Regions from separate parts of the Acidaminobacter sp. QWL-03 genome, predicted to be linked through region 4. Evidence: riboswitches for the same ligand, from Rfam matches in the RefSeq annotation. Region 4 holds a riboswitch; each other region holds the start of a gene.
The links. Region 4 has a riboswitch for S-adenosylmethionine ahead of AC4PHM_RS01880 (homocysteine biosynthesis protein). Riboswitches for the same ligand answer to the same signal wherever they lie in the genome.
Positions count from the first base shown of each region.

Region 1: linked by a shared signal. The riboswitch ahead of metF (methylenetetrahydrofolate reductase [NAD(P)H]) and the one ahead of AC4PHM_RS01880 (homocysteine biosynthesis protein) in region 4 are both predicted to bind S-adenosylmethionine.
Region 2: linked by a shared signal. The riboswitch ahead of metK (methionine adenosyltransferase) and the one ahead of AC4PHM_RS01880 (homocysteine biosynthesis protein) in region 4 are both predicted to bind S-adenosylmethionine.
Region 3: linked by a shared signal. The riboswitch ahead of AC4PHM_RS07460 (homocysteine synthase) and the one ahead of AC4PHM_RS01880 (homocysteine biosynthesis protein) in region 4 are both predicted to bind S-adenosylmethionine.

Region 1 covers NZ_CM178752.1:1,372,076-1,379,341, forward strand. Annotated here, with positions in the region: gene AC4PHM_RS06255 (Na+/H+ antiporter NhaC family protein) at 1-85, shown strand, start outside; gene AC4PHM_RS06260 (coenzyme F420-0:L-glutamate ligase) at 117-866, shown strand; gene ilvA (threonine ammonia-lyase) at 1,034-2,269, opposite strand; T-box leader at 2,334-2,572, opposite strand; SAM riboswitch class I at 2,815-2,914, shown strand; gene metF (methylenetetrahydrofolate reductase [NAD(P)H]) at 3,041-3,940, shown strand; gene AC4PHM_RS06275 (hypothetical protein) at 3,942-4,613, shown strand; gene AC4PHM_RS06280 (homocysteine S-methyltransferase family protein) at 4,715-7,266, shown strand, end outside.
Region 2 covers NZ_CM178752.1:2,976,204-2,983,469, reverse strand. Annotated here, with positions in the region: gene AC4PHM_RS13895 (zinc-dependent alcohol dehydrogenase) at 1-506, shown strand, start outside; gene AC4PHM_RS13890 (MBL fold metallo-hydrolase) at 536-1,321, shown strand; gene AC4PHM_RS13885 (HlyC/CorC family transporter) at 1,396-2,652, opposite strand; gene metK (methionine adenosyltransferase) at 2,758-3,945, opposite strand; SAM riboswitch class I at 4,110-4,262, opposite strand; gene AC4PHM_RS13875 (phosphodiester glycosidase family protein) at 4,417-7,251, shown strand.
Region 3 covers NZ_CM178752.1:1,628,739-1,636,004, forward strand. Annotated here, with positions in the region: gene AC4PHM_RS07450 (nitroreductase family protein) at 1-212, opposite strand, end outside; gene metA (homoserine O-acetyltransferase MetA) at 322-1,239, opposite strand; gene AC4PHM_RS07460 (homocysteine synthase) at 1,425-2,717, opposite strand; SAM riboswitch class I at 2,800-2,905, opposite strand; gene AC4PHM_RS07465 (permease) at 3,110-3,700, opposite strand; gene AC4PHM_RS07470 (permease) at 3,712-4,197, opposite strand; gene AC4PHM_RS07475 (flavin reductase family protein) at 4,197-4,853, opposite strand; gene AC4PHM_RS07480 (amidase family protein) at 5,048-6,529, shown strand; gene AC4PHM_RS07485 (2-oxo acid dehydrogenase subunit E2) at 6,770-7,266, opposite strand, start outside.
Region 4 covers NZ_CM178752.1:433,937-441,202, reverse strand. Annotated here, with positions in the region: gene AC4PHM_RS01900 (GntR family transcriptional regulator) at 1-367, opposite strand, end outside; gene AC4PHM_RS01895 (hypothetical protein) at 761-991, shown strand; gene kduI (5-dehydro-4-deoxy-D-glucuronate isomerase) at 1,113-1,955, shown strand; gene AC4PHM_RS01885 (hydroxymethylglutaryl-CoA lyase) at 2,171-3,136, shown strand; SAM riboswitch class I at 3,214-3,313, shown strand; gene AC4PHM_RS01880 (homocysteine biosynthesis protein) at 3,399-4,568, shown strand; gene AC4PHM_RS01875 (NIL domain-containing protein) at 4,568-4,987, shown strand; gene AC4PHM_RS01870 (UPF0280 family protein) at 4,990-5,787, shown strand; gene AC4PHM_RS01865 (IS1182 family transposase) at 5,935-7,266, shown strand, end outside.

The sequences.
Region 1 (7,266 bases), 940 kb from region 4:
TGCGCCGGAAGCGACTATGATTCAGCGGATCGCTTCCAGTGCTCTGCCGATAGGTGACCATCGGCACAACGAGGGCTCCAAATGACCGCTCGACCAATTGAATGGAGGATTTGACCATGACTGAACCCAACCAACCGGCTCAACCTGCACAACCGGCTCAACCTGCCAAGCCAAAGAAAGTAAAATATCCCGAAATTGAAATTGGCGGCGAGCGCTTCCTGCGCATCCCCATCAAAACCCATGTCGTCATGTTTGGCGATCAATTGAAGGAAATCGTCGACACCTACGCCCGGGAACACCTGGAGAAGGACGACATCCTGTTTATTACGGAAAAGATCGTCGCGATCACTCAGGGCCGCGCGCATTATATGAAGGATATCAAGCCGCGAAGGCTTGCTAAAGTACTCTCCAAGTACGTCACCAAGACACCGGCCGGCATTGGCCTTGGCATTCCTGAAACCATGGAAATGGCTCTCAGGGAGTGCGGTACGGCGCGCATCATAATGGCGGCTGCGGCCAGCGCTGTGACGAAGCCCCTCGGCAAGAAGGGCGTCTTTTATCAGCTCGCGGGCTACAAGGCGTCGTCCATTGACGGCCCGACCCCGAATACCCTGCCGCCGTACAACCAGTGCGTCGTCCTGGGGCCGGATAAACCCGATGAGGTCGCCCGTGAAATCAGCGCCCACCTCAGGGGCATCAAGGTGGCAATTGCAGACATCAACGACATCAGCGGCGTCATTTTGGGCACCTCCCATCCGGGCATGGACAGACTCAAAATTGCGAAAATCCTGAAGGATAACCCGCTTGGACAGGACCTTGAGCAAACCCCTATGGGGATTATTAGAAAGATTTCGAGTGCGCTTTAAAGAGGAGGGAGAAACTCGGGGTCGATAGGCCAAAGGCCGCTGACACCGAGTTTCACTCAAATGAAAGAGAGAGCCAGGTGAAGCCGTGACGCTTCACTGGGGCTCTCTCTTTTATCTTTGGAAGGAAGACGGTGTCTGACACTGCCTTCCACCCATTTATTTACATTTTAATAGACCTTCCTCACCTTGTACCCAATCTTCGCCAACTCCCGCTGAATTTCATCAATATGGGCATGGCCGCTGGTCTCGCATGTGACCTCCAGCTCCACGTTCATGAAGCGGTCGGTGTTCTTGAACTGGTTGTGGTTGAGACCTATGACGTTGGCATTGAGTCTTGCCAAGACTTCGGAGATTCTGACCAGCTCGCCCGGCTTGTCGGGGAGCTCGACGCTGAAGCAGAAGAGCCGCCCTCGTGAGACGAGACCCTTGTTGATCAGCGTGGAGATGGTCACCACGTCAATATTCCCGCCGCTGACGACGCTGACGACGTTCTTGTTGAAGACGTGAAGCTTCTTGAGGGCTGCCAGCGCGACTGCCCCGGAGTTCTCCGCGATCAGCTTGTGCTTTTCAAGCAGCATCAGGAAGGACTCCATGATTTCGCGGTCGCTGACAGTGACAATCTCGTCGACATATTCCCGGATGATGTCGAAAGTCAGTTTTCCCGGTTTCTTGACGGCAACGCCATCCGCAATGGTGTCCACATGCGTCAGGCACACGATCTCGTCCTGCTTGACAGATGCTTTCATAGCCATGGCACCCTCAGGCTCGACCCCTACAATTTTTACGGAAGGCTTCAGCTGCTTCATAGCCAGCGCAATGCCCGCAATCAGTCCGCCGCCGCCAATAGGCACCAGCACCACATCCACATCCTCCAGCTCTTCAAGGATTTCCACGCCGATGGTCCCTTGACCCTCAATCACATCCAGGTCGTCAAAAGGATGGATGAAGACGCTGTTTTGCTCCTTTTGAAGCCGCATAGCTTCTTCATAAGCTTCATCATAGCAGTCGCCCGCGAGAACAACAGTAGCGCCAAAGTTTCTCGTAGCCTCCACTTTGATGATTGGCGTCGTTTTCGGCATGACTATGGTTGCCTTAACGCCAAGACGCGTACTCGCCAGCGCGACGCCTTGGGCATGGTTTCCCGCCGAGGATGCGATCACGCCACGGGCCTTTTCATCGTCCGTTAATTTATTGATTTTATTAAAAGCGCCACGGATCTTGAACGCACCTGTGACCTGCAAATTTTCCGGTTTTATGTAGACGCGGTTGCCGCACTCTTCACTGAATGCCTCGCTGAAAATAAGCGGGGTTTCTCGGATCACCGGCTTAAGAGTTTCCTTCGCCGCTTTGAAGTCCACGAAATCGTGATAAGTTACCTTGTCTTTAACCATGTGTAATGCCATTTGAAAGCCCTCCAATTCTGACGCTTTTCCTTTTTCTCCCAACAAAAAAACCGCCCTCTCACTATGAAAGGACGGAATATTCCGCGGTACCACCTTATTTGCACGAATGCCACTCACTCGGCTCTATCAAGCCTGGGCGGATAACGGGGCCAACCGAAAACACTTACATGCCTCAAAATACAAGGTGTTCAGCGTTTCTGCTCAGGGATGATTTGAAAAGGCGCGGACTTGCGTCGACTCTCACCAAATGTCGACTCTCTGTGGCAACCGTTTGCGTTTTCCGTTTCCCGTCGTCGCAAATGAATATCGATATATTGTTATGTATAATATCAGAACTTTCGGACGAATTCAAGGGTTTTAGAAAATATTTATTATATTTTGTAACCATTGATAGTCAATGCTTTCAGTGGCTTTTACCTTACAAACTTATTGTACTTTTAAAAAGACGTGAAAATAGAACTAAAAATTCTGAATTTCGCCTTGACATCTGGCCGCTTCCTTTTTATAATTAGTTCAATTCAATAGCCGCCATCCGTCCGGGATGGCACTTATCCAGAGTGACGGAGGGAACTGGCCCTGCGAAGTCCGGCAACCTGCCCAAAAGGGCGTGGTGCTAAGTCCAGCGGTTTAACCGGGAGATGAGATCACGACATGCGTAGCTCTACTTCGGTAGAGCTTTGTTTTTTGCCTGAAATCTTTAAAGACTTTCGAAACACCCGGCCACTGATCCTAATTCAGCAAATTTATAGCCAATGAAAGGAAGTCACCCCAATGAAAATCAGAGACATGCTTATTGCCACCCGGCCGACTGTTTCCTTTGAAATCTTTCCGCCTAAGGCCAATTACCCTATCGAAACGATCTATGAAACTATTGAGGCCCTGAAAGATCTCCGCCCGGACTTCATCAGCGTCACCTACGGCGCCGGCGGGACGAGCCAGGACAACACCATTGAAATTGCCTCCAAAATCAAAAATACCTATGGCATTGAATCTATTGCCCACCTCACCTGCGTCACCTCCTCCAGGTCCAGCATGATCGACACCCTTGAAAAGATCCGCGCCAGCGGCGTTGAAAACATTCTGGCCCTGCGCGGCGACATCCCGCAGACGCTTCTTGAGGACAAAAGCTGGACACCGGAATACCGGTACGCTTATGAGCTCATTGAGGACATCCACAAGTTTGACAATTTCTCGATTGGCGGCGCCTGTTATCCGGAGGGCCACATTGAGTCCCGAAACAAAATAGACGACCTCAAAAACCTCAAATTCAAAACCAAGACCGGCCTCGACTTTCTGATCACCCAGCTCTTCTTCGACAACGAGCTCTTCTACCAGTTCAGAGAGAAGATGGAGCTCCTCGGCATCAAGACCCCGGTCCTGGCAGGCATCCTTCCCGTCCTCAACATCCATCAGATCAAAAAGATCCAGGAGCTGTCCGGCTGCAACCTGCCGCCAAAGTTCATGCGCATCCTCGACAAATATGAACACAATCCGGAAGCCCTTCAGGAGGCCGGCATCGCTTACGCGGTCGACCAGATCATCGATCTCATGTCCAGCGGCAGCGTCGACGGCATCCATCTCTATACCATGAACCGACCGGAGCCGACCCGCCGCATCATGGAGAGCATTGGCTCCATCCGCAAGGCCCTCAGCAACAGAAAAGAGGGATAGCGTGATCAATCGCGACGAAGTCCTGCGGTATCTGGGCATCCGCGAGATTAAAAAGGCCGATCCCCAGACCCTCGCGGAAGTCGAGGCGCTCTCATCGGAGCTCGAAGCAAAGCTGGTTGGCCGCTGGATTTATAACCCCTTCCCCGTCGAAAAGAAGACAACCGAGGGCATCTGGCTCCATGGACTCTCGGAGCCCCTTCTCGGAAAGGACATCGCGAAGCTCCTGGCGCCCTGCGACACCGTATACCTCATGGCCTGCACGCTGGGACCCCAGGCGGAGCGCCTGATCACTTTGAAGAGCCATCTGTCCCCGACTGCCGGCCTGATCGCGGACGCCTGTGCTTCCGCATTAACAGAGGCCTGGTGCGACAAATGCGAAGCCGAAATCCGCAGCCGGGCAGGTGATTTGACTTTTCGCTACAGTCCCGGCTATGGCGACTTGTCCCTGACCATTCAGAAGGCTATCCTGGAGGCCCTGGTGGCCCACAAGCGCATTGGCGTCTCATTGAGCGACAGTTACCTGCTGACGCCGCGCAAAAGCGTGGTGGCGATCCTGGGTGTACTGCCCAAGATTCAGGGAGATGAGACGACGGACTCGGCCAAACTTCACCGCTGCGGCCTTGAAAGCTGTGACCTCTGCCCGCTGAAGGAGACGTGTACGCGCCGCCGTTAAGCGGGCGTCTTTTTTGCCATAGACTGCTCGAAATGGGTATAATGAATCAACGACATAAAACAACATTTTTTACGATTAAAATAATCTGAGGATGTGATTTTTTGAGCGAACTACATAAGTCTTCATCTGCTGCATTCACGGCGCTGTTTGCCCCAGACCGATTGATGATTTTTGACGGCGCTATGGGCACCATGCTCCAGCGCTACGGCATGAAACCCGGAACCCTCCCCGAGGCGTTGAACATTGTGGATCCGGCGCTGATCCAACGAATCCACCGGGAATACCTGGAGGCCGGTTCAGATGTGATCACGACCAACACCTTTGGCGCCAACGCCTACAAGCTGTCCACCAGCGGCTATTCGGTGGCAGAGGTGATCACGGCGGCGGTGGAGAACGCCAAGGCTGCCCGCGGTGAGCGGCAAGCCCTGATTGCCCTTGACCTTGGCCCGATTGGGAAAATGATGAAACCTATTGGCGCCCTCGACTTCGACGGCGCTTATGAGTACTTTAAAGAACAAATTGTCGCCGGCGCGGCGGCCGGAGCGGACCTCATCCTGATTGAGACCATGTCAGACCTCGGGGAAACCCGGGCTGCGGTACTGGCGGCCAAGGAAAATTCAAGCTTGCCGGTTTTCGCAACCATGACTTTTGCGGATGACGGCCGAACGCTCACCGGAACGGATCCCGAAATCATGATCCTGTCCCTGGAAGCTCTTGGCATTGATGCCATAGGCGTCAACTGTTCCCTGGGTCCAGAAGAGCTGGAGCCCATCATTCAGCGGATCCTGGCGTTCGCCAAGGTACCGGTGATGGTTCAGGCCAATGCGGGCCTGCCGGTTTCCGTCAGCGGCCGCACGGAATTTTCCGTGGACGCGGCGACCTTCGCAGACTTTGGCAAGCGCTTTGTCGAGGGCGGCGTCAAAATTATAGGCGGCTGCTGCGGCACGACGCCGGAATTTATTCAAGCCCTGAACAGCCTGCGTGGGAATTATCGCCCGGCGCCTGTGGTAGAACGCGGGGATTATGTCTGCTCCGCCCAGCAAAAGGTGGCTTTGACAGGCAAGTTCACACTGGTAGGTGAGAAAATCAATCCATCCGGCAATAAGGGTCTGAAAGCACAGTTTCTGGCCGGCAACTCCTCCGCGGCTATCAAGGAAGCCTTCGACCAGATCAACCACGGGGCTGAAGTGCTGGATGTCTGCACCTCTCTGCCAGCAGTGGACGAAATCGCAGTCATGAGCGAGATTATTGAAGCCTTCAACGGCTTGATCGAAGCGCCTCTCCAGTTCGACTCCACCAAGCCGGCTGTTCTGGAGCGCGCTCTGCGGCTCTACAGCGGCGTGGCCATTATCAACTCCGTCAATGGCAAGCCGTCCTCCATGGAAAAGATTTTTCCGATTGCGAAGAAATACGGCGCCTATGTGGTTGCATTATGTTTAGACGAAAACGGCATCCCCGAAACGGCGGATGGCCGCATGACCGTCGCCCGCAAGATGATTGACACGGCTGCCGCCTACGGCATTGACGAGAGCCGGCTGATGATCGACTGTCTCGTCCTGACGGCGTCCGCTCAGCAGGCTGCAGTTATGGAGACTTTAAAGGGAATCCGGGCGGTCAAAACGACAACGCGCGCGCTGACGACTTTGGGTCTGTCCAATGTTTCCTATGGCCTGCCTTACCGGGCTCTGATCAACCGGACCTATTTTGCCATGGCGCTGACCAGCGGGCTGGATGCGGTCATCATTGATCCGGGCGCAGAGGGCATCATGGATACGCTGATGGCGTTCCGCGTGCTGGCCAATCAGGACCAGGGGGCGGTGGCCTACATTGATTATCAAAATGAAAAGGCAGACCAGGCGAAGCAGGATTCGGACGCCAAAGATGCCGTGCTTGCTGCGGCTCACGCTTCCGCAGCTCATGCAGCGGCGCTGATTGGGCAATTGACGAATGGCGGCAGTGCAGCGGTTGCCGTGCCGGCTATGACTGCGGCTGCTGTAGCAGGATCGGCTGATAATGCTGGCGGTCAGGGTGCGGTCGGGCGACCATCGGCAAACGCTCTGCCTGCGGACAGCTTTGAGCGGTTGCTGCTGGAAGGCCAAAAAGACGCGATTCTGGCGCGTACCAAGATTTTACTCGAGACCACGCCGCCGCTGGAGGTGGTGGATCTCCACCTGATTCCGGCGCTGGACGCGATTGGGCAGCGGTATGAGGCGAAGGTGATTTTCCTGCCGCAGCTGATCCGGGCAGCGGAGACGGTAACGGCGGCGTTTGAGCTGATCCGGGCGAAGCTCTCTGAGTCCTCAGAGGCTATGACGTCCAAAGGTCGTGTTCTCCTGGCCACGGTTCAGGGAGATGTGCACGACATTGGCAAGAACCTCGTGAAGGTGTTGCTGGAGAGCTATGGCTATGACGTGCTGGATCTGGGCCGGGACGTACCGGTAGAGAAAGTCGTCAGCACAGCGGTGGCGGAGAACATTCAATTGGTGGGCCTCAGCGCCCTCATGACCACGACGGTTTCCAGCATGGAGGAGACGATTGTGGCGCTGCGGGCGACCGGGGCACCCATCCGGATCATGGTTGGCGGGGCCGTCCTCACGGAAAGCTACGCCAAGACCATAGGCGCGGATGATTTTTGCCGGGACGCCAGAGCCGG
Region 2 (7,266 bases), 1.1 Mb from region 4:
CAGTGCAGACCGCCGTTTTGTCCGGCACAAGCAAAGTTTTTCTAATTGGCAGTTGGGAGGAGAAACTGAAATTGGGAATTGATATGGGGGCAAGCATTGCATTGAATTATCGAAACGGTGACATTGTTGAGGTCATTCAAGAAAAAACTCAATTTAAAGGCGTTGATGTCGTGATCGAAACCTCAGGCAGCACAAAAGCTTTCAATCAATCCTTGAGACTTTTGAAGCCCGGTGGGAAAATCGTCTTGTTGAGCATCTATACCAGCGCTGAATTTATGGCAGAAATAAACAGCATTGTCTCGAAAGACGCGGAAGTCATAGGCGTATTGGCAAGCTGCAACTCTTTCAAGCCTACAATCGAATTGCTGTCAGCTGGAAAAATCGACGTTCAGCCCTTGATTACGCACCGTTTTCCATTAGAACAGGCAAATGATGCAATACAAATGATGAGATCAAAGAAAGATCTCAGAATAAAAGTATTGCTGATTCCTTCTGAGACAGCATGAAGTATCTATAAATTACTGGAGTGATCAGCATGAGCGAGTCCTATGAGAAAATAGTGAATTGTAAGCTGAATAATCATGAAATTGCAATACTATGGTTAGGACAGGCAGGGTTTTTAATTAAGTCAAGCGACGGCATGATTATCTCAATAGATCCTTATCTTTCTGACTGCGGAGAACGGATCAGAGGATTTGTCAGACAATCCCCAAAGTCCGTCAGCGCCGAAGAATTGAAGCCCGATTTATATATTACGACACATTTGCACTTTGATCATTTTGACTATGACGCCATTCCAATAGTCGCCAACCAAAGCAATGCCATCTTCCTGGGACCCGAATCCTGCTGCTTGAAGCTTTTAGAAATCGGATTAGAGCCTGCCCGTATAGTACCCTTACGTCTAGATAAAGAAATTGATTTTAAAAACACAAAAATTAAAGCAGTCTTCGCAGATCATGGCACATTATCGCCAGACGCGGTTGGAATACTAATGAGGATCAACGGAACCGTGCTTTATTTTTCAGGAGATACAGCTTACAGGCCCGAAAAATTAACCTGGCTTGCTGAAAGCACTCCAGATCTTTCATTTCTGTCCATTAACGGGAATTTCGGAAATTTAAACGCTGCTGAGGGCGCACGTCTCGCAAGTGATCTTAAAACGAAAATCGCCATTCCATGCCATTATGGCACATTTATTGAGCATGGCGGCGATCCATTAAACTTTCAAGCTGAAATGGGCATTATCGCACCAGCATGTCAGGTCATTATCATGAACCAAGAAGACCTGTTGATATATAAACCAACGCAAGTAGGTAGTTAAACAGTCAAAGAGCGCAGCCATATCACATAAGGCTGCGCTCTTTCGATTTCATGTCAATTGCATTATTTGATTAATCAGGTCAAAATCCTGAGCTTCTCTATCCTGTTTTTCTCGATACTCTCAACGACAAACTCAACATTGCCGTGTTCAATTCGCTCACCAACTTCTGGCAATCTTCCGAATTCACCAATGATAAACCCGCCTATGGAGTCAAAATCCTCGGTTTCAATACGAAGCCCCAGCATTTCATTGACCACATCAATCTTAGTTGATCCGTCCACAACATACTCGTCTTCCTGGATCACTTCTATTGAAACCTCGTGGTCATCATATTCGTCTTGAATATCGCCCACGATTTCTTCAACAAGATCCTCAAGGGTGACCATGCCCGCAGTCCCGCCGTATTCATCCAAAACTATAGCTATAGCAGCGCGTTTCGATCTCATCTCCGAAAAAAGCTCGCTGGTCATTTTGAATTCGTAAGTAAAATAAGGTTCCCTTATAAAGTCCTCAATATTGAAAGTGTTATGGAGCGGCTCATAAAAAATCAGATCCTTGACATTTAAAAGACCAATGATATTATCCGGCGTCTCGTCATATACAGGAATTCTCGAAAACCTTTCGCTCTTGAAAATATCCACAATTTCCTGAAATTCCATATTTTTCTCAATCATGACCATATCCGTTCTAGGTGTCATGACATCTCCAACCTGTGAGTCTCCAAATTCAAATACGTTGTAAATCATCTTCTTTTCATCGCCTTCGAGGACACCTTCCTCGTGGCTGACCGTCACCATAGTCTTCAGCTCTTCCTCAGTGATGAATGGCTGATCTTTGTTAGGACTTCCGCCCAACAAACGGATTAGAAGTCCGGTAATGAACATGACGGCTGAAAGCACAGGTGTCATTAACACCATGATCAATGAGATTGGCGCGGCTACTTTAAGCGCAAGTTTCTCCGAATGTTCAGAGGCATAAGATTTAGGTGTAATCTCACCGAAGATCAGTACGAGTAATGTCATGGCAACCGTCGAAATACCAACGCCTTGAACAGGACCAAACATTGCAATGGCTATAGATGTTGCAAGCGCAGAGGCCGCTATATTAACAATATTATTGCCGACCAGTATGGCACCCAACAGACGGCTTGGAGATTTTAAAAGGCGGGATACCCGTTCAGCGCCCTTAACATTTTCTTCCACCATGTGTCTGAGTCTGATTTTGCTGAGTGACATCAGCGCTGTTTCTGAGGCTGAGAAAAATGCTGACATCATTAAAAGCGAAATCAGTAAAATACTTTGCCATAAGTCACTTGGTTCCAAATCAATCACGCTCCAAAATTAATGTAGTTACTAAAATGCATTATAGCATAATTTAGATATTTTTCAAAAAAAGAGTCCTAAATCATAAGAGATTCAGGACCCTGTGACCTTTAATTATTTGAAAGCCTCTTCTTTAAGAATGGCTGCTTTATCCGTACGCTCCCAAGGGACATCGAGATCCGTGCGGCCAAAGTGTCCATAGGCTGCAACTTGTCGGAAAATAGGACGTCTCAGCTCGAGGTCCCGAATGATGGCCGCCGGACGCAAGTCAAAGTGCTTGTTGACCAGTTCAAGAATCCTCTCCTCAGACACTTTACCGGTTCCAAAGGTCTCAACCAGTACAGAGACCGGTCTTGCGACGCCTATAGCATAAGCGAGCTCAATTTCACACTTGTCCGCAAGGCCTGCCGCTACAATGTTCTTGGCAACATAGCGTGCAGCATAGGTCGCGGAGCGGTCCACCTTTGTAGGATCCTTGCCGGAGAACGCGCCGCCGCCATGACGTGAATAGCCGCCATAGGTGTCGACAATGATCTTTCTTCCAGTCAGACCGGAGTCACCCTGAGGTCCCCCAACGACGAAGCGTCCGGTTGGATTGATGTAGTATTTGGTTTCTTCATCCAAAAGCGCTTCAGGCACTATATGACCAATGACATACTGCTTCAGGTCTTTCTCGATCTGTTCTCTGGTAACCTCCGGGCTGTGCTGCGTCGAAATGACAATCGTATCAATTCGAACCGGCGTATCCCCATGATACTCTACTGTCACCTGGGTTTTTCCATCCGGGCGGAGATAGTCGAGAACACCTTTTTTACGGACCTCTGTCAAACGCCGCGCCAGTTTATGCGCCAGCGAGATAGGCAGCGGCATCAGCTCTGGCGTTTCGTTGCAGGCGTAACCGAACATCAGGCCCTGGTCCCCTGCGCCAATCGCTTCGATCTCATCCGTCATTTGGCCGCTGCGATGTTCCAACGCGTCATCCACGCCCATGGCTATGTCCGCGGACTGCTCGTCAATAGAAGTGATCACCGCGCAAGTATCCGCGTCAAAACCGTATTTCGCGCGTGTATAACCAATGTCCTTGATTATGTCCCGAACTGTCTTCGGAATGTCAACATAACAGCTCGTCGTTATTTCGCCCATAACGAGCACGAGACCTGTTGTTACCGCAGTTTCACATGCGACGCGTGCTTTTGGGTCATTGGCGAGAATGGCGTCAAGAATGCCGTCAGAAATCTGGTCGCAGATCTTATCCGGATGTCCCTCTGTAACACTCTCAGAAGTAAAGAGTCTTTTTTTCACTTTTTCATGCCTCCTGAATTTCATCAATTTGTGTTAGTGTCTCATGCAGGACCCTTTAAAGACCCTGCCGATGGTCCCGGCTCCGACAACTAATCCAGAACCGTGCCGCGCAAATAAAAAAAGCCCCTTCAGAAAAGAAGAGGCACTTCAGATTACTTAAGCACACCTCATCTCTCAGTCGTCCAAAAAGCGACTGTAGGATTTAGCACCTTTTTACTGAACAAACTCAAGGTCTGCATATAAAATGCGGCCTCTCACCGTTCGTACCGGTTGCCGGGTTTCATTGGGCCTATTCCCTCCACCACTCTCAATAAGGATTCAATTATTTGTTTTTGACCATTGAAATTATAGCACAGGAGATATAGGATAGCAACCTATTTTTTCAACCCCTATCTTTGTAACCATTTCGTAAGGTCACTGTAATAGGCCACTCCGGGAAATTTAGTATAATTGGGTTGGGAAGGTGATTTTATGCAACCACAATTTATCCGCATTGGGCGAAAATTTGCTACAGCCGCCCTTGCTCTGTCACTTATCACCTCGTCGGCTTTTGCTGACTATCAGCTTTATTATCAGAATAAAACAACCGAAACCATTACAAATGGTGTGCAGTACGAAAAACTGCTTCGCCTGACGGACGGAGGCTGGGTCAACGTCAACGTCCTGAAAGTTGATCTGAAAAACCCAAATCTCAAGGTCAAACCCATCTATCCAAGCCTTTTGTCAGCTAAGGCCAGTTTATCAAACATTTCAAAATCCTATGACAATCTCATCGGCTCTGTCAACGCTGACTTTTTTGATCCGGCGACAAGCTCGACCCTTGGCCCTATTGTGGACGAAGGTGCTTTGATTACGACCCCAAATGGAGACACTAGATTTGCCTCACTCAATATTACTAACTACGGTGTTCCATTCATTGATCATTGGGCAAACTATGAAATGACCTTATCCAATGGCAGTTACACAATGTCATTGAATTACATCAACAAACCTTATCTGAATTACGACCGCGCCATTGTCTTCGATTCAAAATGGGCAGCAAAATCCTTCGGTAAAACAGCCAATGTCGCGATTCTTGAAATGTATGTCGAAAATGGCGTTGTCAGAGGCTTCCAGGAAAATGGCAACCCCTATCCGCTCACTGACAACACCTTTGTTGTCGCGGCTGTAGGCACTAAAATCAAGGAGCTGCGGGACAACTTCCGCGTCGGCGACACCGTGGAGATCGATTACAGCGACTCGCTGAAAAATATTGACTTCACCATAGGCGGCGGCTCCGTCATGGTAAAGGACGGAAAGCCTGTCAGCACCTACACGTTGAATATAGCCGGTCAACATCCAAGAACGGCAGCCGGGATCACAAAGGACAAACAACAATTGATCCTGCTGACGGTTGACGGCCGAACCAATAATTTCAGAGGCTTGAATCAGCCTGAGCTCTCTCAGCTTCTAATTGAGCTTGGCGCCTATGATGCTATAAACCTCGACGGAGGCGGTTCAACTACCATGGTCGTCCGGCCGGTTGGCTCCACTGACCTCGACGTGGTCAATACCCCCTCTGACGGCCCGGAGCGAAGGGTGCACAACGGCATTGGCGTGATCAGCACTGCGGAAGGCGGCACATTGGATCTGATTCTGTTGGAAGCCGCTCAGTCCGGAATCTTTGTCAATGCACCGCTTGAGCTGTCTCTGAAAGGCATTGATGCCAACCGCAGCCCGGTTGAGATCGATCCGGCTCTGATCAGCTGGTCAGTGACAGGCGTTGGAGGCAGCTTTACCGAAGAAGGCTTTGTACCTTCCTCTGCAGGCAAAGGTGTCATCACTGCAAGTTATGGCGGCTTGACCGCTTCAAAGACCATCGAGGTCTATAAAGACGCGGTGGATCTGATCATCAAGCCATCTTCGCTCCAATTGAAGCTTGGCGAAACTGGAAACTTCAAGTTGTTCGCCCTCGATGCGACCGGGCATCAGGCTGAGCTGCCTACGGATTTCGCGACATGGACCATTCCGGATCAATTGATCGCATTAAATCCTGACGGTACTTTCACAGCGGGAGTCAATCCCGGCAAGGGCGTGATCACAGTTGAATACAATGGCATTAAAAAACATTTGCCAATAGCCGTCGGCGAGTCACATACCGTTCTATTTGACTTTGAGCAGCCATCGGCAACTTTCCTGGGGTATCCTCAAGAGGTGACAGGGAGCTTTGTACCGCTTAAGTTCAGCCCGAACGGTTCCACGGGCGGGCGTCTGATCTTCGACTTCTCGAAGACAGAAGCGACAAGAGCTGCTTATGTCATGCTGGGCGAAACAGGCGTCACCCTTCCTGACGTCCCTGACAAGCTGGGCTTGTGGGTCTTCGGCAACTACGGCTATGAGCACATGCTGAAAGTTAAGTTAGTGGACGCAGACGGCAAGGTGGTCAACCTTGAATTGGCACCAAGCATCAACTGGGAAGGATGGAAATTTGTAGAAGCGGTTTATCCCAACGACATGAAAGCGCCCGTCAAAGTGGAGCGCATTTACGTGGCTGAAGATAATCCGGCCAGAAAAGACCGCGGCGTCATCGTCATCGACCAACTGGTTTCAATCAAGAAGAACGCTCTGGAGGTCAACCTTCCGGATGATGTGAATAAACTGCCTAAACTTGAATCTCAAAAGGTCAATACAAACGGCGGCACCACGCTTTTGGTCTATGGTGGATTTGAAGCCGGTACTCGTCTGAACGGCACTCCCGGATCTAAGACGGATACCACCTATCTCAACTACGTCAACGCTGCTACACAGCTTAACAAATCCTCAAAGACCTATTTTGCAGGTAATGTCGATGCTATGCTTGGCAACCTCATGGGCACTGAAGTCGTCGCTTCCGGCTACAGTGAATTTATTTCAGATCAAGTCGCCGTAGTCACTCTGAATGTCAAGAACAAGTCGATCATCAAGTCGAACGCCAAGCAGTGGCAGTCCTTCCTGGCACGCACTAACGCCATGATCGCCGGCAGCGGTGAAAAGTCACTTATGATCGTCACCAACTCCACCCTCGAGTTCTCAGATAAGCTTGAAGAAAATCTCTTTTACGAAAAGCTCGAGCAGCTCTACAACAAGGGAATCCGCACGACGATTTTCAGCGGCGGCACTTCCAAGGATCCTGACCTGCGACTGACACGCTACGCCAGCGTCGTCGACGTTCAGTCATTGACACCTTCCAGTACCTTTGACCTGAAAACAGGGGCCAAGGCAGTTGCTGTCAACCTGAAGGACGGCAGCATCACGTATCAGCTCAGGACTCTGTCATTAAAGAAATAGCTTATCCCAAAAAAC
Region 3 (7,266 bases), 1.2 Mb from region 4:
GAAGCCAGCGCGATGTCACGGTTCACACCGCTGATCCGCTTTAAAATTTCCGCATTTGTCACAACGCTGAAATGCCAGGGCTGAGCGCCTCTTGCAGACGGCGCAAAAACAACGGTTTCCATGATGCGCTCGAGTACATTCTTAGGCACCGGATCAGGTCTGTAGCTTCGTACAGATCGCCGGTTCATCAGCATTTGAAATGCATAATTCATTGCTCAACCTCCCCGATTCAATTAATAGTCTCATCTGAAGTATAGCTCTCCAATTTCAGATATTAATACCCAGGATGAAATCTGCCGAACCAGAAAGCCTGACAAAGGTTTATTCAATCTCATCCAGATTGTATGGCGTCTCCTGATAGACAAAATAATTCAGCCAATTGGAGAAGAACAGATGGGCGTGGCTTCGCCACCGGACTACAGGTGCTTGAGAAGGATCATTCTCAGGAAAATAGTTGGCTGGCGGCTGGATATCCAAGCCTTTGTTCACATCTCGAAAATATTCAGCCCCCAGGGTTTCCGGGTCATATTCCAAGTGCCCTGTTGCATAAATTTCTCTTCCATTTTTGGACACAATCAGACCAATCCCAGACGCTTCAGACGTCGCCACGATCTCAAGGTCATCGATCCTGCTGATGTCCTCTTCACTGACGGTAGTGTGTCTGGACTGCGGGATGCAGAAGACGTCATCGAAGCCCCTCATCAGCTTGCAGTTTTGTACTGTTGCCTTATGCTCAAAGACACCAAAGCACTTTTCAGCCAGAGGCAGTTTAGGTATACCATAATGCTGATACAAAGCCGCCTGGGCCCCCCAGCAAATGTGGAGGGTGGCAAACCCGTGGTGCCGGCTCCAGTCCAAAATTTTAGCAAGCTCCGGCCAATAGCCCACTTCCTCAAATTCCAGGTTTTCGACCGGCGCACCGGTAATGATCAGCCCGTCAAACTTCTGATGCTCAATCTGGGAAAATGGGACATAGAAGCGGTCCAGGTATTCAGAGGACGTGTTCTTATAGTCATGGGACTCCAGCCGCACCAGGACGACCTCCGTCTGTATTGGTGAATTTCCAAGTACTCTGAGGAGCTGCGTCTCTGTAGTCTCGCGGGTCGGCATCAGGTTCAGGATCGCAATGCGAAGGGGTCGTATGTCCTGGTGGGTTGCACGAAACTCCGTCATGGTAAAAATATTTTCAGCCGCAAGGATACTCGCGGCGGGCAAATCGTTTGGAATGATGACAGGCATAGAGTCGCCTCCTAAAATTTAACTGAAGTCACCGCGCTGGTGATTGGCCATAGTCAAGGCGATCGCGCGGCAGAATGCAGGTTTGAATGTTAAATGTGTTTTGTGCGTCTTACTTGAAAAAGCCGTTTCTGCCGATGGTTTCGAAACTCGGGTATTTCGGCTTCGCGACCATCGGCAGCAGCACTTTAAGCGTTCAGCGCCGCCTTCAGAGCCTGATCCAAATCCTCGATCAGATCCTGGGCGTTTTCAATGCCAATCGAAATCCTGAACAGATCCGGCGTGACACCCGCCGCTTTCTGGGCGTCCGGATCCAGCTGAGCATGCGTCGTGCTGGCCGGGTGGATAATCAGGGACTTTGCGTCTGCCACATTGGCAAGCAGCGAGAACAACTTTAGACTTTCAATGAACTTGACACCCGCTTCGAGGCCGCCCTTGATGGCAAAGGTGAAGATGGAGCCGCAGCCGCGCGGGAAGTAGGTCTTCGCAAGGCCGTGGTACGGATTGCTCTCCAGATCAGGATGGCTGACCCAACTGACCAGCGGATGGGCTTCGAGGAATCTGGCAATCTTCTGGGCGTTCTCGACGTGGCGCTCCACGCGCAGCGACAATGTCTCAAGGCCTTGGAGCAGCAGGAACGAGTTGAACGGGCTGATGCAGGCGCCGGTGTCCCTGAGGAGCTGAACTCTGGCTTTGATGATATACGCCGCAGGCCCGACATCCGACGCATAGCGAATGCCGTTGTAGCTCGGATCCGGCTCAGTCAGGCCCGGGAACTTCCCGGAAGCCGCCCAGTCAAACTTGCCCGAGTCCACGATCAGTCCGCCGATGGTCGTCCCATGGCCGCCAATAAACTTCGTCGCCGAGTGGATGATGATGTCCGCCCCATGGTCAAAAGGCCTGAACAGGTATGGGGTCGCGAAGGTATTGTCCACGATCAGCGGCAGTCCGTGCTCGTGGGCAATGGCCGCCACGGCTTTGAAGTCGATGAGGTTGATGCCCGGGTTGCCGATGGACTCAATATAAATCGCTTTCGTTTTCTCGTTGATAGCTGCTCTGAAGTTCTCCGGGTCGTCCGGCTGCACAAAGCGGGTCACGATGCCGTATTTAGGGAAAGTCAGCTTGAAAAGGTTATAAGTGCCGCCGTAGAGGGTCGCCGCCGAGACAATCTCGTCTCCCGCCTGCGCGATGTTCATGATGGCATAGGTGACTGCCGCGGAACCGGAGGCTACCGCCAACGCACCAATGCCGCCCTCAAGGGCCGCGATGCGCTTTTCAAGGACATCCGTCGTAGGGTTCATGATGCGCGTATAGATGTTGCCAGATTCTTTCAAAGCAAAGAGATCTGCAGCGTGGTTCACATCCCTGAAGACATAGGACGAGGTTTGATAAATGGGCACGGCTCTGGAGCCTGTGACCGGGTCCGGTTCCTGACCTGCATGGACCTGAAGGGTTTCGAATCTGTAAGCTGTGTCTGTCATATTCATTACTCCTTTTTATGATTTTTTCCAAATAAAAAGACCCCTTTGATGAAAGAGGTCGATAATCACATGGTCGGATCCTCACTCATCTGTCAGCGAAAAACCTTTCGCTGCAGGAATTAGCACCATGCATGACTGCTGGTTGCCGGGCTTCACAGGGCCTGTCCCTCCGCCGCTCTTGATAAGAGTGTCTCGATATTTGGTTGAATTGAATCTTAGCATATTGGCAGTTAGGACGTCAACTGAAATTTCGACAATTTTCTGCCAATTCGAATTTTGGTTATATTGTACGCAGAATCTGACGGCGGAAACTGGAGGGCAGCGGAAACTGGGTGTCAGACACCCGGATTCAAAAAGAGTGAAACCGGGTGTCTGACACCCAGTTTCCTTTCCTAGAATTCCGCCGCCTTCGCGTATATACCTGCCTTTTCCTCTGGGGTGAGCATGCGGTCTACCACCAGTGTGATGATGAAAATACCCGCCAGGCTTGCGATCAGCCGCGTCAACGCGAAAGTTTTCCCCAGTGAGGTGATCTCGAAAAGGACCATCGGAATTTTAGTGGTGGACCAGGCACCCATGAAAATCATGACATTCTTAAAGCCCGCGCCCTTCTTCATGAGCACCGCTGCGACCGGAAACGCGCCGTAGAGCGGTCCGGCAGCCGCAGAACCAATCAGGATGGCCAGCAGCACGCCGCGCAGTCCCGAGCCGGGACCCATATGGCGGATGAGCAGTTCTCTCGGCACCCAGACGTCCAATAGTCCAAGCAGCAGAAAGATTGGCGGAATGATGGTCAGCATTTCGAGCAGACTTTTGCCTGTCATTAGCGCCGCAGTTTCGCCCTGGGTGGGACTGACCAGGTATAACACAATGAGAAGTGCAGCGGTCACCAGGAAGAAGGCATACCGTTTGATCAGCGGCACCTTTTGGGGTGGCTGACCTCCCGGGCCCTGACCCGGTCCTTGATTTGTGTTTTGCTTCATCTTCTCCTCCATTAAAACTCACCCATGACCTTTCCAATGATAATGGCGACCAGGAAAGAAAAAACGAAGGCAGACACATTCCGGATTAATGCCGCTTTCCTGCTGAAATACTTACTCTCAATAGAAAATGTCATTACGCCGACCATCATCAGGGATGAAATGAAAGCCGCAATCTGCATGTAGCCGGCACCGCGCTCCAGCAGCATAGCCGCTGTAGGAAAGGCAATGAAGCCTGGGATCAGCGTGATCCCGCCGACCAGTGCCGCCGCTGTCACGCCAATCCAACCGGAGTCTCCTCCGATCAAGCGGCTGATCACCTCAGGATTTATAAGCGCCAGCATAATGCCGACCAGGGTGATGACGCCCAAAATCTGAGGCAATATATTTTCGAAGGATTTCAGCGCTTTTTTGAGCGCCATTTTGGTTTTTTTCTTGTCTTTCTGCCAGGAAAATGCCAACAGCCCAAAAGAGGTCAAATATAAGATCCAGGTTTGCATCACAATGACCTGCCTTTCTTTGATTTTGCCTTGTCACCGGATGTCTTTTTGGAAGGCTTCAGCAGGTGGCTGACCTTCTCCTTGGCCGCCTTGCGCCTGGCAACGGAAAAGCCAAAGCTGCCAATTGGCTTCCCCCCAAGCGCGTAATAGGTTCCGTGCAGATAAGTGATGGGACTTCCTTTCTCCATATGAATCTTGCCTTCCTCATCGATCAGTGCCGGATCCACCTTGTTTTTCAATATCTCGACGAGAAACAGGTCATGGGTCCCCAGCGGTGTCACACTGCGCACCACACACTCCAGGGCTATGGGACATGACCGTATCGAGGGCACACTGACCGCGATGCCAGGTTCAAGTTCAAAATTACAATGCGCAATCTTGTCGACTTGAGATGCACTTCTGACACCGCAAAAGTCTACCGACTGCACCATTTCCCGTGTTGGCAGATTGACCACACATTCCGGATGACGCATCAGATTGGCGTGGGACACTCTCTCCTTTCGAATTGCTATAGACAGCATGGGCGGCTTCGTGCAAGCAACACCAATCCACCCCACCGTAAACACATTAGGTTCCCCTTTTTCGCCGATGGTCGTGACAAGGGCCACCGGAACGGGTCCAAAAAGGATGCTCCCTTTGAATACTTCCTTTTGCATCTTGGGCCTCCTGAAATTAAAGCTTTCGTAACCACTGGTTACATTATAACAATATACCATTTTTGACGCCAAATTGTATTGTGATTTCAAAAAAGCGACATAAGTCCCACCTCGGATTGTCGCTCGGCAACGGTTTAATATACAATCAAGGGGTGTATAATGATCTTAAACCATTGAACCGGGAGGCGGAGCGTTTGAATTTGGAGAAGGAGTTTTTGGAAGCGACTATTGAACGCCTACATGAGGCTATGATAACAGGCAGGCTGACATGTGAGGCCCTTGTCCGCATGTATCTTGATAGGGTCGAGCGCTATGATCAGCAGGGGCCAAAGATCAACGCGGTCATTCAAGTAAATCCGCTGGTCCTGAAGCAGGCTAAGGCGCTGGACGCGGCTTTTAAAAAGGATGGGCTGACGGGGCCGCTCCATGGGATTCCGGTGCTGCTGAAAGACAACGTGGATACCAGCTTTATGCCCACAACTGCTGGCTGTAAAGCGCTTCTGGGGGTGACGCCGGATGAGGATGGCTGGATTGTGAAAAAGCTGCAGGCGGCAGGGGCAGTCATTCTCGCCAAAATGAACCTGCACGAGTTCGCGGTATGGGGTGAAACGGTTAGCTCCGTGCTGGGACAGACACTGAATCCCTATGATCTGACACGAACGCCTGGGGGATCCAGCGGCGGCACCGGGGCGGGCATTGCCGCAGATTTTGGCGTGATTGGCATTGGGACAGATACCGTGAATTCTGTTCGGTCACCAGCGAGTGCCTGCTGTCTGGTGGGATTCAGACCAACACTGGGGCTGGTGAGCCGCAGCGGCATAGTGCCCTATTCATTGACACAGGATACGGCAGGGCCAATGACGCGGACGGTGGAAGACGCGGTTAAGACCTTGGATATCCTGGCAGGCTATGATCCCCTGGATCCGCTGACGGCGCTGTCCCGCGGCAATAGTCCGGTTGAGGCGTCCTATACTGCTTTTTTGAAGTCTGACGGGCTGCAAGGTAAAACTATAGGTGTCCTGAGAAGCTTTTTCGGAAGCGATGAAGTGCACAAGCCGGTGAATCGCGTCATGACTGAAGCTTTAAAGGTCTTGGAAGCAAAAGGCGCGCACCTGGTCGAACTGGACGTCACCCTGGATTCGGGCAGGCTCATTTCAGAAACCAGCGTTCACCTCTACGACTTGAAGCGGGATCTTGGTTCATATCTTGAGAGGCTCGGCGGCAAATCCCCATATCATTCCCTTGAAGCGCTTTTAGAGAGTGGCCTATACGATCCGGGCATAGAAGAGAATTTAAAAACCGCGGTGACACTGTCCACCGAGAGCGAGGACTACCGCAGACGAATGGATCTTCGTCGACAGCTTCAGGATCAGGTTTTGGCGCTCATGGCGCAGCATGACCTCGATCTGATTGTCTTCCCGCATCAAAAGTGCCTGGTGGTGCCCGTCGGGGGCTCACAGGTGGATCGAAACGGGGTTCTTGGGGCTGTGACCGGCTTCCCTTCTGTCGTAGTGCCTGCCGGCTTCTCCGAACCTACAGACACGGCGCCAATTGGGGTGCCTGTGGGTATGGAGCTCTTTGCCCGGCCATGGTGTGAACCCGTCCTGATTGAGGCGGCTTACGGGTTTGAGCAGGCGACAAGGGTTAGAAGACCACCTGTTTTAGAAAAAAAGTAAGGTTGGCGAAGGTTGGGGAAGGTTGGGGACGCGATAAAAAACGAATTTGGGGACGCGGACGGTAACGGTTTTGTAATATAATCGTTCACTTTTGGCCGCAGTGAGAATTATTATCACATGCTCTGGCACAAAAAATATTACCGTCCGCGTGACCAACTCAAAAGTTGTCCGCGTCCCCCCACTTAAAAAAGGCCGTCACCCCCCGTGACGGCCTTCCTCATTTATCACTCAAGTGCTGCATTACTCCACATCTTCTTTAATTGCATCCAGGGGCGACTCGAGAAGCGTCAGATCTTCGAGGTACTTTTTCGCCAGCTTGAACGTGTTGGCGAAATAAAGACCATCGCATAATCTTTCATCCAAGACATACCCAAGCTCACAGACGGATTTTTCTACGACAACATCATTTTCTACGATAGGCATTTTTTTGACTTTGCCCAGGGCAATAAAGACACCGGTGGTTCCAAAATCATAGAGATGGTGATAAATATAATCGAGCTTGATCGACTTTAAATAGGTAAAAAACAAGCTTGTATGAAACGGACTGGCTTTAACAATCCCCGACGGCATGAGATTATGCCGATCAAGCCATTTTACCGTCCTTACAGCTGCTTTTACCAAGGGACCGGGTAATGACATGAATTTTGCCGCCAATTGATCTGTCTCGTTCTGCGTTTCCCCAAGATTTTCCCGAATGACATCATCCACAATCTGAGCAATTTCAAAAATGGACTCTT
Region 4 (7,266 bases):
CCATGCGGTCTACCAGACTGGTCAAAATTCTAAAATCTTCTTCGTTTAACTTGCGCTCTTGAATCAGGATCCTTAATATGTCATATTCGTGAAGAATTCGAATATCAAAGACCTCGTGGATATCCTTAATGCTGAAAGTTGTGACGTAGGTCCCCTTTCTGGGAACGATCTCGACAATGCCTTCCTTTTCGAGATCCTTAATCCCTTCTCTCACCGGTGAGCGGCTGATGCCAAGATTTTTCGCAATTGTCGCCTCCAGCACATGGTCTCCGGCTTTATACTTCCCGACAAGTATTTGCTCTTTGATATAATCGGAGACAACGGAACATAAATTGTCCCGTTGATATTCAGTTATAGCTTCTGCCATTGGGCATAACCCCTTTGCAAAGGAGAATTTTCTGATGTCTATGTACCCATTATAGCAGATTGTCGACAATCTACAATCTTTTTTTTCAGATAATTCGCAAAAAGCTTAAGACGTGCACAAAATCATATGACTTTGTATAGGGCGCAGCACGCAATAGGGCTTCGCACGCGACCGAAGCGCAGCAAGGTTCAGGGCGAGCGGTACCACCCCCCAGCCCACCTAAATCAACAGACAAAAAAAGACACCTCTACATCCATTCCAGCGAAGCGTATAACACCACTTCAATCAATCACGCGTTCTTTTCCCAAACTTCCTCCCTCACAACTATCCTTTTGGTGTGATTCCCGCCCTTTTCAGGGTATAAGTTTAATGCTAAAATGAGGAGGTGTTCTAATGAGCGAAACCATGCTCCAAAAAGTCGCTGACCTTAACAACCGAAGAAAAGCTCTGCTCTCTGAACTTAAACAGCTTGAGGAAGACATCAGGCTTGCGAAAGAAGCCTATAAGAGTTCTGGAGATCCTGATCCGGAAGTACTTGAACACTGGAATGTCGAGCACGAAGGGCCAATCGCCACCGAAGAAGCGGAGCCAAAGCTCTTCGAACGCGAAAAAATCTTTGATTAACAGAAGCTACTTATCTCTTACACTCAACTTGAGTGCCTCCGCGCAGCGGTCTCCCGCTGCCAGAGGCATTCTTCATGCATAGGCTCAGACAATCTGACCCCTATTTTGAGGAGGACTACAAATGGACGTACGCTACGGCGCTAACCCAAAAGATGCCAAGCACTATGACACCGCCCAGCTTAGAACCGAGTTTCTCATTGAGCAGGTCTTTATCCCTGACAATGTGACTGCGGTTTACTCCCACATCGACCGCGTTCTGACCCTGGGCGCCATGCCGCTGACCACCACCCTTGACCTTCAGAAGAACGTAGACCCTGAAAAAGATCTGGGCGTCAGCTATTTCCTGGAGCGCCGGGAACTGGGCATCATCAACCTGGGAGGATCAGGAACAGTCATTGCAGATGGTCACCCCTACCCCCTAAATCACCTCAACGCTCTCTATATTGCTAAGGAAACCCGGGAAGTCCTATTCAAAAGCGATGATCCGTCCCAACCCGCAAAGTTCTACATGACCTCTGCCCCAGCCCACACCAAATTCGAAACCAAGTTAATCACTCTCGAAACCGCCAACAAAGTAGAACTGGGCAGCTTTGAAACCTCCAACAAGCGCGTGATCTATCAGCTGATCCATCCGGCAGTTCTGGAGACCTGCCAGCTGTCCATGGGCTGCACCATTCTGGACACAGGCTGCGTTTGGAATTCTATGCCCTGCCACACCCATGAACGCCGCATGGAAGTTTACCTCTATTTCGACGTACCTGAAGACAACCTGGTCTTCCACTATATGGGGCAGCCACAGGAGCTAAGAAGCATTGCTATGCAAAATGAGCAAGCCGTTATCTCCCCAAGCTGGTCTGTTCACTTTGGCTGCGGCACCAGCAATTACAGCTTTATATGGGCAATGGCAGGTGAAAATAGAACTTTTACTGACATGGATCATATCAAGGTGACGGATTTGAGATAAGGACTCGAAAAGGAAGAAACACGGGGTCATGAAAGAAACTCGGTGTCAGACACCCAGTTTTCTCTCATAGGCCAAAGGCCGCAGACACCCAGTTTTCACCAGTCTTCTTTAAGTGTAAATTTACACTAAGCTCTGGCACCAATCTGAAATGAGCAACAGGCACTCACTACAATTCAGACACAATTCTCGACTTCCCCTTGAAAGGAGACCCCCTTTTGAATACCCCACAAACCAAACCCATTATGCTCTGGCCAGACAAAGTCACAATCTGCGAGGTCGGACTCAGGGACGGCCTTCAAAATGAGCCAAAAATTCTCACCGTAGAGGAGAAACTACAGCTTCTAAATGCTGTGGTTGACTCCGGCGTAAAAATCGTTGAGCTTGGCTCCTTCGTCCACCCTAAAGCGGTCCCGCAAATGGCCGGGATTGAAGAGTTAGCTTCCCGCATGACCAAAGTCCCCGGCGTGGAATACCGCGTCCTGGTGCCCAATTTAAAAGGCCTTGAACGGGCTCATGCAGCAGGGCTGACCAAAGCCAAGCTGACGGTCTCTGTCAGTGAGTCCCACTGCATCAACAACTTCAATCAAACACCTCTGGAAATGATGAAAGGTTTTGAGACTTGCGTCGAGTTCGCGTCGAAAAACAAAATTGAAGTCTCAGGGGCAATGTCCTCCGCCTGGGGCTGCGCCTTTGAAGGGAAAATTCCCGTTGAACAACTCGAAAAGATCACTCGTCAATATCTCAACCTCGGCATCAGCGAACTATCTCTCTCCGACGCCACCGGCATGGCCAATCCCAGACTCATCTTCGAACTGGGCAGCCACATGATCGAAACCTTTCCGGAAGTTCGCTGGGTGCTCCACCTCCACAATACTCGCGGTATGGCCATGGCAAATATTATCGCCGGACTCCAAGCCGGCTTCAGAACCTTCGATGGCGCCTTTGCCGGACTCGGCGGCTGCCCGTACATTCCGGGCGCCTCAGGCAACATAGCGACTGAGGACATCATCCATATGATGCATGAAATGGGTATTGAGACCGGCATCGACTTGGCTAAAGCCATGGACACAGCACGCCTGGCAGAAGCCATAGTTGGCCATTCCGGCGCCAGCGCGGTCCTCAGAGGCGGCCGGTGCGAGGATTTAACCTCAGAAACAGCGCGAAAGCAGCTCAACAAGTAAAATGAACTCTTGACATCCCCATCTCATATCACTATAATAAATTCAATTAAATATTTGTCATCTCTTATTCGAGATGACTCTTATCCAGAGAGACGGAGGGAACTGGCCCTATGAAGTCCGGCAACCTGCCCTTTGAGGCGTGGTGCCAAATCCAGCGGTTTAACCGAAAGATGAGGAATGCGTGATTACGTAAGCTCTGCCGTCGGCGGGGCTTTTTTCATGTTCGGGTGCGTCATTCAATTTTGAAATGGAGGGACATCACTTGAGAGAGAAAAGAACTTTTGATGAAATCAACGAAAAAATCAGAAACGGCACTGTCGTCGTCTGCACGGCTGAGGAAATCCTGGCGATGATCGACCGCGACGGCGAAGAAGCGGTCTTCGAGGCCGTTGACGTGGTCACCACTGCAACCTTCGGACCAATGTGTTCCTCCGGCGCTTTCCTGAACTTTGGGCACTCCGATCCCCCAACTCGTCTTGAAAAGCTGACTCTCAACAAAGTCGAGGCCTACGGCGGATTGGCCGCTGTGGATACTTACATAGGTGCTACCGCTGAATCCGAGGACCAAGGCTACGAGTACGGCGGCGCCCACGTCATTTGCGATTTAATCGATGGCAAAGAGATCGTCCTTGAAGCCACCAGCAAGGGCACCGACTGCTACCCTGGCAAAAAAGTTAAAGCCACCGTCACACTGAAAGATTTGAATGAGGCTTATCTGTTCAATCCAAGAAATGCCTACCAAAACTACGCCGCCGCAACCAACGGCTCCGGCAAGGCCGTCTACACCTACATGGGCACCTTGCTTCCGAATTACGGCAACGTCACCTATGCGACCTCCGGCGAGCTGAGTCCGCTGCTGAATGATCCCGAGCTCAGGACCATCGGCATGGGCACCAGGATTCTTGTTGGTGGGGCGGTCGGCTACGTGTCCTGGAACGGTACCCAGTGCAACACTGCACCGACGCGAAATGCAAACGGCACCCCAATTGGCACCGGCGCGACGCTTGCGGTCATTGGTGATCTGAAAGAGATGGACACCAAATACATCAGCCCCGCCGTTTTCAAGGCCTACGGCACCTCCCTCAACGTGGGCATTGGCATTCCGATTCCCCTTCTCGACCGGGAAATGCTGCGCTTTTGCGCAGTGCGCAACAAGGATATCGAGACAAATCTGATCGATTATTCCGTGCCGCACCTCTCAAGACCAACGGTTAGAAAAGTCAACTACGCGGAGCTCCAAAGCGGGCAGATCGAAGTTAACGGCAAAATGGTCAAGACCTCCCCTACCACGAGCCTCCGGAAAGCCCGAGAAATCGCGGACATCCTGAAAGAGAAGATCCAAAACGGCAGTTTCGAACTTCAAGCCCCTGTAAAACTCTTCACTCAGAATCAGGGCGTCAAGAAAATGGCCAACGCGGAGGTGCTGGAATAGTGAAAACGAAAATGTACATGACCTTCCCCTCCACACTCACCAACACGCCGGTGACCTACGAGCTCATCAAGCGCTTTGACCTGAAGCTCAACATCCTGAAGGCGAACATCGATTTCAATTTGATGGGCTCCCTCCTTTACGACATTGAGGGCCCTTCGAAATCTATCGCCGACGCCATGGAGTATCTCCAGAACCTGGGCCTCAACGTGGACCTGATCCCGTCCGTGATCACCATTGACGAAAACCGCTGCACCGACTGCGGCCTCTGCACCTCCGTCTGCGGCATCAAAGCACTCACCATTGCCGCGCCGGACTGGAAGCTGAGCTTCGATCCTGCCAAGTGCGTGGGCTGCAACCACTGCATCCCGGTCTGCCCATCCCGCGCCATTTCTGGGCTGGTTCCGGAGCCGGTGCTTTAAAAATGAAAAACCAAGGCCCTGCCGATGGTCACTTCACCCAACCCAGCGCTTCGACGTCCACCCCCCACTACGAACCCCGCTTCTACCGCGACTGGACAGCTGGCCATCACCCTCATCCCCTCAAGCGCTTCAATGTGACCCAAAGGGAATCTGATCTTGACCTTTATGTGTCATCAGAGATCAACGGCGTCGAAGACGTGCTGGCGGCGTGCCGAAGCATCCTGGTGACCCAGATCGAGTCAGAGCCTGAGTTTCTGAATAGTCTGACCCCTCTCGGGCCTCGACCCGAGGATCCGCCTTTGATACTGCGAATGAAACAGTCTGCTTCTGCGGCCGGCGTGGGACCCATGGCCGCCGTGGCTGGCGCTGTAGCCGAAGCGGTTGGCGTTTATCTTCGCAGGCAGAATGCGGACGTCATAGTCGAAAACGGAGGCGATCTCTACCTCAACCTCTCCACCGAGCGCCGCGTCCTGATCTACGCTGGAGACTCTCCCCTCTCAGGCCGTCTGGCCCTCCATATCAAGCCCGAGGAGACGCCGCTTGGCATCTGCACCTCCTCAGGCCGCTTTGGACATTCCCTCAGCTTTGGGAGAGCACACGCTGCGGTCATCCTCTCTCAAAACACAGCTTTAGCGGATGCCGTCGCTACCGCCACCGCCAACCAGGTCAGCGTCCCCGAGGATATTGACACCGCAGTGAAGTTTGCCGCAGCCATCACCGGTGTCAAAGGTGTCTTAGTAATCCTGGATGAGCACCTCGGCATGTGGGGTGAGCTGGATCTTAAGCCGGTGAAGAAGTGAATAAGGAAAAGAAGGGGCTGTTGCAAAATAGGCCCCCCTAAAAAAGAGACAGATGGAAATCTAATTGATGACCATCTGTCTATTTAATTGCAAAAAATGAATCAGGACCGGCTCCAAGAGCCAGTCCCGATAGGGTATAATTGATTTATGCAGAACCAAATAACCCTAGATCATCATAACGCTTCAGCCCAATTTTGGCAACTGCCAATGAATTTTAGTGTGGGCACATTAATTCCAGAGGATAGCAAGGTCAGACTGGTGTGCAAAATAGTAGAGAGGATGGATTTAAGCGCAATAATAAGCACCTTGCCTAAAAAGGGCAGAAAGCCAGCCGTAGATTTTGTTAACTTCCTTAAAATTGTTCTTTTCTGTAATAGCGAAGGAAAATCATCAAATCGAAAAATTGAAGATTTTTGTGAGTATGATGTGAGAGGACACTACCTTCTTGGAGGTAGAAAAGCGCCGGATCACACCACGATCTGTCGATTTCAAAACATGCTCATTGATCATATGGCGGATTTGCAGAGACAATTTGTGGAAATACTCATAGAAGATGGGCATGTAGACCTAAAGAGTCTGTATATAGATGGGACTAAGATTGAGGCAGTCTCCAATCGATACACATTTGTTTGGCGCAAGGCTGTCGAAAAATATCAAAGCAAGCTAAAAGAACGCATGCTCAAAGAACTTAACATGTCAGAAAATAGCACCTTAAAAGAAGTCCAATCAAGGGTGTGTGCGGAGTTTAACAACATCAGAAACAGATGCAGCAAGCTGAAAATTGAGTTTGTGCGTGGTGTAGGTCATCGCAAGACCGTGCAGCAACGTGAGTACGAGTACTATAAAGAGATAAAAGAAAAGTTTGAAACATATGAAAAGCATCTTAAGGCTATGGGCACCAGAAACAGTTATTCAAAGACAGATCACGATGCAACCTTCATGCGCATGAAAGATGATCATATGCGAAATGGTCAACTTAAGCCTGCTTATAACATCCAAATGGCTTCAAGCGGCGCATTTGTCGTAGGCGTGATGGGCAGCCAGCATACGAATGATCTGCATACACTGAAGCCTTTTCTCGAAGAACTGCTGGCAGCGTATAGTTCTCGCATAAAAAACATCGTCACAGACGCAGGGTATGAAAGCGTGGAAAACTACGCGTATCTAGCCAGCAAAGGTTTGAAAGCTTACATCAAACCGGCAAATCATGAAACGAAAGACATAAAAAAGGTAAGAGAAGACATTAGCCGAAGAGAAAACATGCAATATATGGAAAATGAAGATGTCTATGTTTGCAAAGCTGGCAAAAAGCTCATCCGATGTAAAGACAGCATCAAGAGATCTGCTTCAGGCTTCGAAGACATCAACTGGGTTTACACATGCTTTGAATGCAAAGGCTGCCAATACAGTGACCAATGCATTAAAAGTCGAAAGAATCCTGATCCTGAAAAGAAAAGCCTGAAGTACTCTCCTGCCTTT